One region of the Rhodoglobus vestalii genome, then DNA from elsewhere that is predicted to be linked to it. Evidence: riboswitches for the same ligand, from Rfam matches in the RefSeq annotation. Region 1 holds a riboswitch; the other holds the start of a gene.
The links. Region 1 has a riboswitch for glycine ahead of gcvT (glycine cleavage system aminomethyltransferase GcvT). Riboswitches for the same ligand answer to the same signal wherever they lie in the genome.
Positions count from the first base shown of each region.

Region 1 (7,376 bases):
GTGCTGTCATCTGGTCGACCATCCTGCAGCGGGTCGCGGATGCCACGGCCGCCACCGGCAGACCGCTCAAGTGGGTCACGACCAGTGAGCACGACATCCTCGATGGAGTCGCCCTGTCACTTGCACCGGATGACTTCGGCGCGCATACCAAGCTGCCCAGCAGATAATGGAACCATGATGCCCCACGAACTTTCCGCACTCTCCTCCGAGCCCTACGTTTCGCTGATCACCTTCCGCAAATCTGGTGAGTCCGTACCGACCCCGGTGTGGGTTGTCGCCGACGGTGACCGCCTGCTCGTCACCACCGCCCCCACCTCCGGCAAGGTTAAGCGCATCCGTCGCACCGACCGTGTCGAGCTGATCGCGTGCGACATGCGGGGTAACTTCGCTGACGGCGCTGTGCCGGTCACCGCCACCGCCGCTGTGCGCACCGATGACGAAACCCTCACAGCAATGGATGCCGCACTCAAGAAAAAGTACGGTGCCAAGTACCTGGCCATTCGCCTCGCGCAAAAAGTGCGCGGATCAGCAGCGCAGTCCGTGGCCGTAGAGCTGCGCGCCTAAGCTGGCCTGCCGCGCTATCGAACGGCCGAACTATCGCGCTGCCGCGCTATCGACCCGCCGCCTTACCGCGCGCAGCAGACCGCGCTACGCGCCAGCCGTCGGCGCCGACTCTGCAGTACCGGCGGCGGGAACGCCGGCAGCAACATCCGCTGCCATCCGCGAACGGCGATCGAGGTGGATTCCCGCGACCATGCAGCGCACCGACCCCCCGGCCAGCTCGATCGTCGGAATATCGAGCGGCACAATCTGGCAGCTCTGCTCAATGACCGAACGCTGCGCGGCCGTCAAACTCTTGAGCGCACGACTCGACAGCGCCAAAACGCGACCGTTCGAACCCTTCAGTTCCAAAGCGTTGCCCGCAAAATTGGCGATCTGGTCGGCGGTGAGATCGATCAGGGTGCGGCCAGGCGCGGTCAAGCGCTCAGCAATCTCCATGCGACGATCACCGGAGGCAATCAGGTCGAGCCCGATCATCGCAAAGTCGGTTGCGATGCACATCATCACATTGGTGTGATAGATCGGCACGCCATGGCTGTCGCGCGCCTCAAACATCATCGGCTCGTAGCCAAATGACGCGCAAAAGCGTTCGAGAGCGAGCGGGTTGGCGCGGTGAGATTCCGCCGCATACGCCACACGGTTGGTGTGGTCGATGACCATTGCCCCGGTGCCCTCAAGGTAGATGCCGTCGTGCTCAAGCCCCGAATAGTCGACAACATCCTGCACCCGAAAATCGTGCTTCAGCATCTCGATTACATCGGTGCGACGCTCCGTGCGCCGGTTTGGTGCATACATCGGATACACGGCAACGCGCCCGCCGCTGTGCGTCGAAAACCAGTTGTTCGGGAACACGCTGTCAGGGCGAGTGCTCTCGGTGTCATCAAACACGTGGATGCTGACGCCAGCGTCGCGCAACGTTTCTGCCACCATCGTCGACTCGTCGTACGCGGCGCGAGCAATCTCATCCGGGGTGCGGGTGGGATCGGTCGACTGGAAGGCGTTGTCACTGGCGGTCTGACCATTCGGCGTGAACAGATGGGGTCGGATCAGTACGGCGGCCGAGGGGGCCTGAACGCTCACCGGCGACCTACGCGAGCAGCGCGGGTGCGCGCGACACGAGCGAGAACAGGTCCTTGGGGTCGGCTGGGTCGGCAATCAGATCAAGGTCGGTGGCATAGTCGGTGCCACGAACCGCGTCAAATACGTAGCGCAATGCCGAGAAGTCTTCGATCGCAAAACCCACCGAGTCGAAGAGGGTGACTTCGTCGACCGACGTGCGGCCTGCGGCGCGCCCGGCGAGCACCTCCCAGAGTTCGGTGATGGGGGAGTCGGCCTCAAGCTGCTGAATCTCACCCTCGATACGGGTCTGCTCGGGAAACTCAACGAACACGGTCGAGTTGCGAACGATGTCGGCTTCGAGCTCCGTTTTGCCGGGGCAGTCTCCACCGATCGCGTTGAGGTGCATTCCGGGTTCGATCATGCCGGTGGTCAGAATCTTCGCGTTTGCCTTGTCTGCGGTACAGGTGGTGACGATGTCGGCGCCAGCAACGGCATCCGCGGCCGAGGTCGCGCGCACAACCTCGAAACCGAGCGGCTCAACGTTACGGATGAACTTGTCGAGAGCGGCAGGATCGGTGTCCCACGCCCGCAGCCGCGTAATACCGAGGCCAGCACGGAATCCGAGAGCCTGAAACTCCGACTGGGTTCCGGTGCCGATGAGGGCGAGCACCTTCGAGTCTGGGCGGGCGAGTGCACGGGCAGCAAGCACCGAGGTCGCGGCGGTGCGGAGTGCCGTCAGCAGTGTCATCTCCGACAGGAAGGTGGGGTAACCGTTGTCGACGCGTGCGAGCATGCCGAGAGCGGTGACGGTCTGAAAACCGTTGCCGGGGTTAGAGGGGTGGCCGTTGACGTACTTAAAGGCATACGTTTCGCCATCGCTCGTGGGCATGAGTTCAATTACTCCCTCAGCGGAGTGAGCCGCAACCCGAGGGGTCTTGTCGAACTGGGGCCACTTGGCATAATCCTGCTCAAGGTAGCCCACGATGCCCATAATGATGGGCTCAATTCCGGTGTCAGAAATCCAGCGTCGCATGTTGTTGACGTCCACGTAGTTGACCATGGTCACTCCTCTCGTTGCAGTATTACTACTCCCCACGCTACGAATGTGCACTATGCACTCACAACACCCAATAGACGCGATTTTTAGCCAGCGACTGTGCATAATTGAGAGCACCGCTGTACACTTTGTGCATGGCTCAATTGGATGATCTGGACCGCCGCCTTCTCGCCGCACTCCGGGCCGATGGCCGCGAGTCTGTAGCGAGCCTAGCGCGCCGCCTCGACGTCACCCGAGCCACTGTCACCAGTCGCATCGACCGCCTCGTCAGCGGCGGAACGGTGCTCGGTTTTTCGGTGCGCGTTCGCGAAGATCGTGACCCCTCGATCATTCGGGCCATCTCCTTTATCGAGGTGGAGGGGAGGTCAACGGATGCCGTGATTCGCAAGCTGCGAGGCTTGCCAGAGATCCACGCACTTCACACCACCAACGGCGCCTGGGATCTCGTGGCCGACATCCGCACTGACAGTCTCAGCAACTTTGATCGAGTCCTCGCCCGCATGCGCAACGTCGACGGCGTAGTTAATAGTGAGACCAGCCTGCTGCTCAGTTCGGCCATGCTGTAGGCCGATACACCCCGCTCATTGCTATGCTGAGCTAATAACTGAACATCGGGCCGCAACACGATGCGGGAGAGCCGAGCATCCGGTGTCATCATGACTCCGAGCACGGCACCGAAGGAGCAAGCCTCCCCGCCAATCTCTCAGGTTCATGTACCGCATCGCACTGGCCACTCTGGAAAGAGAATCTCGAAACATCAGGAGGTTCCGCCGACGGTGAAAGCGCACTAGCTTAAAAGTGCGTGAAGCTCTCAGGCTCATCACAGAGGGGGAGTTCTATTCACCAGCCATGTGCCAGGAGAACTCCGTGATCGATGCAACAACGCCTGCAGCTTCCCCCGCTGACGCCGCAGCGACAGCCGCAGCAACATCCACCGCCGCAGCAATATCCACCGCCGCAGCAATATCCACCGCCGCAGTGACCGCGACCCCGCCCTCCGCGATGAGGTATTCGCCACTTCACGGCATTCATGAACAGCTTGGGGCCGCGTTCACCGATTTTGCCGGCTGGATGATGCCGGTGCGCTACAGCTCCGACCTCGCCGAGCACCATGCGGTTCGCACGGCCGCGGGAATCTTCGACATCTCGCACATGGCCGAAATCCATGTGCGTGGAGCGGATGCCGGCGCCTACCTCGACTTCGCACTTGCCGGCAAGCTTTCGGCGATGGCTCTCGCGCAAGCCAAGTACAGCCTGATCCTGAATGAGACAGGCGGAATCATCGACGATCTCGTCGCCTACCGCCTCGCCGACGATCACTTCTTAGTGGTCGCGAACGCTGGCAACCGATTCGCGGCGGCGACAGCGCTCAGCGAACGCGCTAAAGGCTTTGATGTCACGGTCACCGACGAGAGTGACGACTACGCGCTCATCGCGGTGCAGGGGCCGGTATCGCGCGCCATTCTCGAAGCAACCGCGGGGCTCGGTGACTTCGCCACCCCGCTTGATGAACTCAAGTACTACCGTGAAACCGCCGCCACTTTCATCGGGCACGACCTCATCATCGCGCGCACCGGCTACACCGGCGAAGATGGTTTCGAACTCTACATTCAGGTGGATGCCGCCGCCGACCTTTGGGCGGCGCTCACCGTTGCCGGCGAACCCCTCGGTCTCGTGCCTGCCGGTCTCGCCTGTCGAGACACTCTGCGACTCGAGGCGGGCATGCCGCTGTACGGTCACGAGCTGGGCCTCACAACGTTCCCGGTGCAAGCCGGTCTGGGTCGCGTTGTTGCTCTCAGCAAGGAGGGTGACTTTGTCGGTCGTGCCGCAATAGAGGCGGGTCCGGATGCTGGTGCTCGCGTTCTCGTCGGACTCGCCGCCGAGGGTCGCCGCGCCGGTCGCGCGGACTACGCCATCTATCACGGTGACACCGAGGTGGGAGTGATCACTTCTGGCGCGCTGTCTCCCACGCTGGGTCACCCGATTGCTATGGCGTACGTCGACGCTGATGTCAGTGACGTCGGCACCGAACTCCACCTTGATGTGCGGGGCAGTCGCATTGCTGCATCCGTCATTTCCCTACCCTTCTACAAGAGAGAGGCCTGATCATGGCTGAGAAGAGCGAACTGCAGTACACCGCCGAGCACGAGTGGGTGCTTGTTGAGGGAAACATTGCGACTATCGGAATCACCGATTATGCGGCAGAAAAACTCGGCGACATCGTTTTCGTTGAGCTGCCCAGAGTGGGCGACACGGTCACTGCCGGAAAACTTGTTGGTGAGATCGAGTCCACCAAATCGGTGGGCGAGCTCTTCGCCCCCGTCGCTGGCACGGTCGTTGAGGCCAATGATGCTGTCGCTGGCAGCCCCGAACTCGTCAACAGCGATCCCTTTGGTGAGGGTTGGCTCGTAAAAATCGAGTTTTCCGATCTCCCGTCGATGCTCAGCCTCGACGAATACACCACACTGACAGGCGAGTAATGACAAACCCCATCATCAGCGACACCTTCGCCGATCGTCATATCGGCACAGATGCTGCCGCCCAAGCGAGCATGCTGGCCGCCGTCGGCTACGACAGCCTCGAGTCGCTCGTGGATGCCGCGGTTCCGCCGGCCATTCACCAGACTCCGGTCGAGAATTCCACGATCCCCGCTCCCGCCTCGGAGCGTGAGGCGCTCGCCGAACTGCGCGCCCTCGCCGGCGCGAACAAGGTTCGTCGCAGCATGATCGGTCTTGGCTATTACGACACCATCACGCCGGCCGTCATCAAGCGCAATGTGCTTGAGAACCCGAGCTGGTACACCGCCTACACGCCGTACCAGCCAGAGATTTCGCAGGGCCGCCTCGAGGCTCTGATCAACTTCCAGACAATGGTTGCCGACCTTGCTGGTATGACCACCACCAACGCATCAATGCTCGATGAGGGCACGTCGTCGGTCGAGGGAATGCTGCTGGCGCGTCGGGCCTCCCGGGTCGAGTCGAACGTTTTCATTGTGGATGCCGACACCCTTCCCCAAACCAAGGCTCTGCTCGTGAACCGTGCGGAGGCTGTAGGGATCGAGCTTGTTGAGCTTGACCTGGCGACAATCGGTGCGAGCCCTGAGCTGCCCGCGTGCTTCGGTGCGCTCATCCAGTACCCGGGTGCGTCGGGTCGCGTCTGGGATTCCAGCGAGATCATCGCTGCCGTCAAGGCGCACGGCGGTCTCGCGATTGTGGCGGCCGACCTTCTCTCGCTCACCATTCTGACGTCACCCGGCGAGCTCGGCGCAGACGTTGCTGTCGGAACCACGCAGCGCTTCGGAGTGCCGATGGGCTTCGGCGGGCCACACGCCGGCTACATGTCGGTGCGCAAAGGCCTCGAACGACAACTGCCCGGCCGCCTCGTTGGGGTGTCTCAGGATGCCGCCGGCGACCCCGCCTACCGTCTTTCCTTGCAGGCTCGTGAGCAGCACATTCGCCGCGAGAAGGCGACCTCCAATATCTGTACCGCCCAGGTGCTGCTCGCGGTCATGGCCGGAATGTATGCCGTCTACCACGGTCCGCAGGGCCTGAAGCGGATCGCCCAGCGTATCCACTACGACACCGCCGAGTTCGCTTCCCGCTTGCGTGCTGCCGGCTACACCATCGAGAATGAGACCTTCTTCGACACCCTGTCGGTCACGAAGACTGGCCAGGCACACGCGATTGCGGCCAAGGCGCTAGAGAGCGATATCCTGCTCTATGTGGTGGATGCTGACACCGTGCGTTTGAGCTTTGACGAAGTCTCGACGCAGCCCTCCGAGGGTATCTTCGCCGCGCAGAAGCACGACCTGGCGAAAGCCTTTGGACTGGATGCCGGCTTCGCGTACTTGCCCGACGACGACAGTATTCCGGCCGACCTCGAGCGCACGAGCGAATACCTCACGCACCCCGTGTTCAACACGCACCGCTCGGAGACGAGCATGATGCGCTACCTCAAGTACCTCGCCGACAAGGATTACGCGCTCGACCGCGGCATGATCCCGCTGGGCTCCTGCACGATGAAACTGAACGCGGCGACCGAGATGGAAGCGGTGACGTGGCCAGAATTTGGCAACATCCACCCCTTCGCCCCGGCAGAGGATGTCGCCGGTTACCTTGTCATGATTTCGCACCTCGAATCATGGCTGGCTGAGGTCACGGGCTACGACACCACGTCGCTGCAGCCCAACGCCGGAAGCCAGGGTGAGCTTGCGGGGCTCCTCGCGATTCGTGGCTACCACCGCTCTCGCGGAGATCACGAGCGCACCATCTGCCTCATCCCGTCGAGCGCGCACGGCACGAACGCTGCCAGCGCAGTGCTCGCGGGTATGCGCGTTGTCGTCGTTGCGTGCGACGAACTCGGCAACGTTGACCTCGGTGATTTGCGGGCGAAGATCGCGGAGCATGCGACCGAAATCGCCGCCCTCATGATCACGTACCCCTCGACTCATGGGGTGTACGAGCACGAAGTGCGCGAAATCACGCAGGCCGTGCACGATGCTGGTGGCCAGGTCTATGTTGATGGTGCCAACCTCAACGCCCTGCTCGGCTATGCGCGGTTCGGTGACTTTGGCGGAGACGTCAGCCACCTCAACCTGCACAAAACTTTCTGCATCCCGCACGGTGGCGGTGGGCCCGGAGTCGGGCCTGTCGTCGCGAAGGCGCATTTGGCAGAGTTCCTGCCGGGGCACCCGATGGCT
Region 1 is NZ_VFRA01000001.1:783,873-791,248, reverse strand. Features, by position in the region: gene FB472_RS03755 (Ppx/GppA phosphatase family protein) at 1-167, shown strand, start outside; gene FB472_RS03750 (PPOX class F420-dependent oxidoreductase) at 175-564, shown strand; gene ctlX (citrulline utilization hydrolase CtlX) at 649-1,641, opposite strand; gene FB472_RS03740 (ornithine cyclodeaminase) at 1,649-2,680, opposite strand; gene FB472_RS03735 (Lrp/AsnC family transcriptional regulator) at 2,812-3,243, shown strand; glycine riboswitch at 3,297-3,406, shown strand; glycine riboswitch at 3,408-3,510, shown strand; gene gcvT (glycine cleavage system aminomethyltransferase GcvT) at 3,680-4,783, shown strand; gene gcvH (glycine cleavage system protein GcvH) at 4,786-5,157, shown strand; gene gcvP (aminomethyl-transferring glycine dehydrogenase) at 5,157-7,376, shown strand, end outside.

Region 2 (7,376 bases), 150 kb from region 1:
GCACTCTCATTGCTTTGGCAATTGATGGTGTGCCACAGGTCGGCGTTGTCAGTTCGCCCGCCCTCGGCAAGCGTTGGTGGGCGGCCACCGGCCACGGTGCATTCGCTCAGGCTCACGGTGCAGAGCCGCACCCTATCAGCGTAAGTAAGGTCAGTAGCCTTGAGTCTGCATCCATAAGCTACAACAGTCTGTCAGGGTGGGATCAAGCAGGCCGTCTTGATGCGGCGGTGGCTCTCACCCGCGCGACGTGGCGTTCGCGCGCGATCGGTGACATGTGGGCGTATATGTTGTTGGCTGAGGGAGCATTGGATGTCGTTGGCGAATTCGATCTGCAGCCTTACGATCTGGCGGCGTTGATCCCGATTGTGTGTGAGGCCGGAGGAAGCTTCACGTCAGTTGAGGGCGAGGTAGGGCCCTGGCACGGAAGCGCGTTGGCCACCAACGGAGTACTTCATGACGAAGTGTTGAATTTTTTGAATTCTCACTAAAATTTCCTCCCGACATTTCTGCGAATACGCTGAGAACAGCAGGCTGGGCGGTAAAAATTGTCGCTAGATTTCACGAAAGTTATCGACTGTGCTGAGCCGCATGAGGGCGAGATTTTGTACATCGCTTTCGATCCCTCCGGAGAACAAATCACGGGTTCACTCGCTGGGGCAGCCAAGTAGCGATCACCTGTGTCGCACCCGCTAGCCTGATAGATCGTTAGGGAATGGTGCATAGACTTCGAACATAGAGCAGGAGTAACTAGTGAAGATTGAGTTTTCGGGGTCAGGTAATCACATGTTGGCGGCGAACCTCGAGTTGCCCGCCGGTACACCTGCGGCTTTCGCGCTATTCGCTCACTGCTTCACGTGTTCGAAGGATTCGTTCGCGGCATCCCGCATCTCAAAAGCGCTCGTTAACTACAGGATTGCGGTGCTGAGGTTCGATTTCACCGGCCTCGGGGGCTCCGATGGCGACTTCTCGAACACTAACTTCAGTTCGAATGTCGAGGATGTTGTCGCGGCCACTGAGTACCTGCGCGACAACCACCGCGCTCCCACTCTGCTCATCGGGCACTCGCTCGGTGGGGCTGCCATTCTTGCCGCAGCCCACCAGGTTCCCTCCGCACGTGCTCTCGTGACAATCGGCAGCCCAAGCGATCCGTCGCACGTCGCCAACCTATTTGGTGGGACCACCGCTACGATCGTGCGCGAGGGCGAAGCACAGGTTCATCTTGGTGGGCGCGATTTCACAATCCGCAAACAGTTGCTCGACGATATTGCCGCGCAATCCCAGTCGGGGCGACTTCGAGATTTGGATGCCGCACTTCTTGTCGTGCATTCACCCAGTGACCAGATTGTCGGCATCGATAACGCGCGCGAGATTTTCGACGCTGCCACACACCCAAAGTCCTTCATCGCCCTCGACGGTGCAGACCATATGCTCAGCAATCGAGGCGACGCCGAGTTTGCCGCCAGCGTTATTGCGGCTTGGGGCGCACGCTATGCTTTCGGCCCGTCGGCGCCACGCTCGACAGCCACCGCGAGTGCGGCATCCGTCACGAGCGATGGAAAATCTGTTGTCGTCGCTGAGAGCGGCCCGGCACGCTACGAGCAACGGGTCTTCGCTTCGGGCCATGAGTTCGCCGCAGACGAGCCGGCACCCCTCAGCGAGAATCATGGGCCGGCGCCCTACGATTTTGTTCTCGCGGGGCTCGGTAGTTGTACCTCAATCACGGTACGCATGTATGCCAATCGCAAGAAGATTCCCCTCGATGGGCTCAGCGTGCGGTTGACTCGAGAGCGGATTGATGCTGCCGAGTGCGATCACTGTTCTTCTTCGGAGGGCATGGTTGAGCACATCACGCGTGAACTCGCTCTCGACGGCGACCTCTCCGATCAACAGCGCGAGTCGCTGCTCGCCATCGCCAACAGGTGTCCCGTGCACCTCACGCTAGAGGGTGAAATCTCAATTTCGACGAGAGTCACAATGGCGGGCGGGTAGCCCAAGCGGCCTCCGAGCGTTAGGCTTATTAGGTAAGCCTAACTTCTTGAGCGAAATGAGCCGGCGGGATCGCCAACCAACCATGACTATTGAACGCGAAACCGTCAAACATCCCCCCGCTGTGCGCCACGTCACAGTGAGCGCGATCACTCGCCCCACCGCTTCCATCACGCGGATCACTCTGAGCGGTGATGAGCTTGCTGGATTCGTGAGCAGCGGTCCAGCAGATCACATCAAGGTCTTCCTCCCTGACCCCGAAACAGGCAATCTATCAGCGCCCGTTGTGACGGAAGATGGGGTGAAAAAATCTAAAACGGGCGTGACAATTTCGCGCTATTACACTCCATTGGGCTTCCGTAGTCACACCGACCATCACGAACTCGACATCGATTTTGTCGTTCATGGCGATGACGGTCCAGCGTCCGCGTGGGCTGCTCGAGCCGCTGTTGGCGATGCGCTCGCGATCGCGGGACCGCGTGGTTCACGCCTCCTTCCCCAGGGGGCGACCCACGTCATCCTTATCGCCGATGAGACCGCTTTACCTGCGTGCTCTCGCTGGATCGACATGCTCCCCACTTCGGTACACATCTCAGCGCTATTCGATGTTGCCGACGAAAGCGTCAAGGACTATTTCAGCGTGGAACAGCACGCTCGGATCACTGCTGAATGGCTGTACCGCCGCGATGGTCTCGGGCAGTTGGACAGCGCGCTGCGCTCTCTTGGTTCGATCGAAGAATCGACCTTTGTTTTCCTCGCTGGTGAAGCGGGCACCCTTGTGTCACTACGCCGCTACCTGCGTCGCGAGCTGGGGCTGCCCAAGCAGCAGGTTTCCATCGACGGGTATTGGCGCCGTGGCGTTGTCGACGCTGACCACCATGCCCCGATCGACCCCAACGACCCCGAGGACTAGCGTGCGAAGCTCTGCGGTTCAGCGCAGTCGGTCGAGAAACTAGCGTCTTCCCAGCACCCGAAAATTAGAGGCTGGTGCCTGCTGGCCGAAGTGTATGCTGAAAGAACAAATGAATAGCCGTCATACCGCTGCGGGAGAGTCCTTCCGATCGATGGTTGGCGCCGTAGGAGCAAACCCTCTCCGGGAATCTCTCAGGCACCAGTACCGCAGCGGATAGGCAACTCTGAAAAGCAGTCGGCCCTGCCCGACTCGCCGGCGGGGCAACGCAACGCCACAAGCGTGCGGAAACTCTCAGGCCCAATACAGAGCGGAGAGGACTCAACGACACCCGCACGATGATGTGTGGTGAAGAAATGGAGTCACCGTGCCAATTCGCAATCTGACGCCCAGAACTGAAGTACCAACCCCTTCCCTCGAAGAGGTGCCGCTGAGCAGCTTCGATCTCTTCACCGTCGGAATCGGTCCCTCCAGTTCCCACACGGTCGGCCCCATGCGCGCTGCCGCATCATTCGCAGCCGATCTCGCCGGACACGGGATGCTCAACTCCGTCGCCACTCTCGGCGTGCGGCTCTACGGCTCTCTCGCTGCCACGGGTGCCGGTCACGGCACCATGAGCGCAGTGCTCATTGGGTTGGAGGGCAAGCTTCCCGACCAGGTTCTTCCCGCGGAAATGGAGACGACCCTCGAGCGTATTGAGAATTCAGGAGTGCTGCAGCTTGCCGGCAGCCGTGAAGTTCCCTTCACCGAGGGTGCGATTGCGCTGCATCCGCTCACGGTGCTTGACGGGCATCCGAACGGCATGCGTTTCGCGGCATACGACGCGGAAGGTGGCGCCGTACTTGAGGCGACGTACTTCTCAATCGGAGGCGGATTCATCTACCGCGAGGGTGACAACCGTGACGGCAGCTCGCCCACCGACGCCGCCACAGTCGCCGATCCCCTACCGTTCCGCACTGCCGCGCAGTTGCTTGCCCACTGCCGAGCGGAGGGCCTCAGTTTCAGCGGCGTGATGCTTCGCAACGAACTCGCTCGCCGCACGCAGGCTGAGGTCACCGCCGGCCTTCTGCACATCCGCGACGTCATGGACGAGTGCAAGAACAACAGTTTGGAACGCTCCGGCAACCTTCCCGGTACCCTCAACGTGCGCCGACGCGCTCCAGCTTGGCATGCCCGCCTTCGCCAGGAGGACCCCGATCGCGATCCCGCGTTTTGGCAGGAGTGGGTCAACCTCGTTGCCCTCGCTGTGAATGAAGAGAATGCCTCGGGTGGGCGAGTAGTGACCGCCCCCACCAACGGCGCCGCCGGCATTATTCCCGCCGTACTCTTCTACGCCACGCACTATGCCCCGGGCATGCACGATGCTGACCAGGCTACGAAGGATGCCGCTACCGTGCGCTTCTTGCTGGCCAGCGCTGCCGTCGGAGTGCTCTACAAGCGCATGGCGTCTATCTCTGGGGCGGAAGTCGGATGCCAGGGTGAGGTCGGGTCTGCGTCTTCGATGGCGGCGGCCGGGTTGGCCGAGATCTTGGGCGGAACCCCCGAGCAGGTTGAGAATGCCGCGGAGATCGCCATGGAACATAACCTTGGACTGACGTGCGATCCCATCGGCGGTCTCGTTCAGATCCCCTGCATCGAGCGGAACGCAATCGCGGCAGCTAAGGCAATCAATGCCGCCAAGATGGCGCTCTGGGGTGACGGTACTCACCGGGTATCTCTTGACGAGGTCATCATCACGATGGCTGAGACGGGCAAAGACATGAGTTCGCGCTACAAAGAAACGTCGATGGGTGGCCTCGCTGTCAACGTCGTGGAGTGCTAGCCCGCCGCTCGCACATAGCGCAGCAGTAGTGTTCCGTCATCGGCGCTGAGGGCGTGTGCGAGAGTCATCGCTTGGGGGCTCGCTTCCTCGGCGTCGACGATCCGCCGCGCTGAACCACCTTCCAGCCGCGGGCTCACGGTGAGACAGAGTTCATCCACGATTCCCTCGCGGATCATGGTCGCAAACAACTTCGGTCCGCCTTCGCTGTGCTGTTGCGGGTAGCCGCGCTCAGCCAGCTCTCTCTTTAGTACAACCGTGTCGACCTCGTTCTCGCCAGCAATGATCACCTCCGCGACTTCGCTCAGCCGCTCCCGGTCACCTTCGGGAGAACTCTGTGTGGTGATGACTAGCGGCCGCGCCGCGTAGGCCGCTAGCTCCTGCGGGTCAAGCGTCAGCGATCCGCTGACGAGCGCGAACGGTGGCTGGGGCGAGAGCCCATTGCGCGTGCGCCACTCGACGGCGGCATCATCGAGGGCGAGGTTACGGTACCCCTCCTGACGCACGGTTCCTGCACCCACCACGATCACGTCTGCGAGCCTGCGCAGCAGAGCGAAGACGCGGCCATCGGATTCAGTTCCCAGACCGCCCGAAACGCCCTCATGGGTGGAGGCCCCATCAATGCTGGAGACAAAGTTTGCTCGTAGCCAGGGCAGATCACGATTCCGAACCGCATAGTGAGCAAGGAGCTCTTCGTCGGTCAGCGATTGGGTTGACTGCAGGAAATGGATGTCGGATGCCGATGCCACCGGAACCTACCTTTCGTTCTCGTCAGACATGTTGTGCTTCAAGAATGCCGGCTCTCGCAACCCGAGAATCGCCTCTGCCATCCGTATCGCGGCCACGCTCTGGGCGACCTCGTGAACCCTGACGACGCGAGCTCCAAGGAGCACACACGCCACAGCTGACGCGAGCGATCCCTCGAGACGCTCCCGCTTGGCACGATCGAGTACCTCCCCGATGAAGTCCTTGTTGGACAGAGCGACGAGGGTGGGAAATCCCAGCTCGGTAATAACATCGAGCCTGCGAACAAGTTCAAGGCTGTGGAGTGTGTTCTTATTCAGGTCGTGACCGGGATCAACGAACAGGCGCGAGTCCGGCACACCGGAGTCGAGGGCTCGTTGAACGCGGGCGGCCAAAAAGTCGCGGACTTCGATCGCAACGTCGTCGTACTGCGGTCGCGCAAACTGTGTGCGTGGGCGCGCCCGTGAATGCACCAGAACGAGCGATGCTTCGCTGTCCGCGACTACCGACGCCAGGTTCGGATCGCTGAGGCCGGTGGTGTCGTTGATCACGGTGGCACCTGCCTCTATGCTACGGCGAGCCACCTCCGCGTGAAATGTGTCGACGGAGATCACGACGTCGGATTTCTCCCGCAACGCGCGAACGACCGGGATAACTCGATCAGCTTCATCGTTCACATCAAGTGGATCCCCCGGGGCAAATGGCACGCCGCCGATGTCTACCCAGTCTGCACCTTCGTCGACAGCGCGCAGGGCTGCGGCGACCGCGTCCTCCAGCGCAAAATTGGTTCCTGAATCGTAGAAAGAATCGGGCGTGCGATTGATGATCGCCATCACCGCAACCTGTTTGGAGAAGTCGAAAACCCGGTCACCGATTTGACGGTGCGGATTATGAAGCGGAGGCAGCGGGAAACTCATACCTTCTATTCTCAGCGACAACCCTGACAACCAGACCGGAAACTGGGCAGTCAGCAGCCACGGCAGCGCGATTCTTCCCGCCCTGGTTAAAGCGAAAAAGCCACACCCGGTGCATTTCAGCACTGGCTGTGGCTTTTTCACAATTGAAGTCCGGCGGTGTCCTACTCTCCCACAAGGTCCCCCTTGCAGTACCATCGGCGCAGAGAGTCTTAGCTTCCGGGTTCGGAATGTGACCGGGCGTTTCCCTCTCGCTATGGCCGCCGAAACACTATTGATTTATGTATCAGTCTGGGCCAGTTCACAACACTTGAGACTCCTCTGTTATGAGGGCCCCGAGCAGTGTGTGCTGGGCGCAGTTCCCGACCGTAAATCGGGAACCACAAAGTGGACGCGAGAATTCTTCTCATTCACCATTGGGGATCCGAGGATACCCAGTGAGGTGGGGTGTTATCAATTTATCGACTTATTAGTACTGGTCAGCTCCACAGGTCGTTAGTCCCTGCTTCCACATCCAGCCTATCAACGCAGTAGTCTAGCTGCGAGTCTCTCGGCCTAAGCCATGGAAATCTCATCTTGAAGCTGGCTTCCCGCTTAGATGCTTTCAGCGGTTATCCATTCCGAACGTAGCTAATCAGCGGTGCTCCTGGCGGAACAACTGACACACCAGAGGTTCGTCCATCCCGGTCCTCTCGTACTAGGGATAGATCTTCTCAAATTTCCTGCGCGCGCAGAGGATAGGGACCGAACTGTCTCACGACGTTCTAAACCCAGCTCGCGTACCGCTTTAATGGGCGAACAGCCCAACCCTTGGGACCTACTCCAGCCCCAGGATGCGACGAGCCGACATCGAGGTGCCAAACCATGCCGTCGATATGGACTCTTGGGCAAGATCAGCCTGTTATCCCCGAGGTACCTTTTATCCGTTGAGCGACAGCGCTTCCACAAGCCACTGCCGGATCACTAGTCCCGACTTTCGTCCCTGCTCGACTTGTCAGTCTCA
Region 2 is NZ_VFRA01000001.1:633,979-641,354, forward strand. Features, by position in the region: gene FB472_RS03050 (inositol monophosphatase family protein) at 1-488, shown strand, start outside; gene FB472_RS03055 (bifunctional alpha/beta hydrolase/OsmC family protein) at 751-1,989, shown strand; gene FB472_RS03060 (siderophore-interacting protein) at 2,072-2,899, shown strand; glycine riboswitch at 3,021-3,116, shown strand; gene FB472_RS03065 (L-serine ammonia-lyase) at 3,321-4,718, shown strand; gene FB472_RS03070 (pyrimidine reductase family protein) at 4,715-5,464, opposite strand; gene folP (dihydropteroate synthase) at 5,471-6,376, opposite strand; rRNA gene rrf (5S ribosomal RNA) at 6,525-6,641, opposite strand; rRNA gene FB472_RS03085 (23S ribosomal RNA) at 6,823-7,376, opposite strand, start outside.
Region 2: it holds a riboswitch for glycine, as region 1 does, so the genes downstream of both, FB472_RS03065 (L-serine ammonia-lyase) here and gcvT (glycine cleavage system aminomethyltransferase GcvT) in region 1, are expected to answer to the same signal.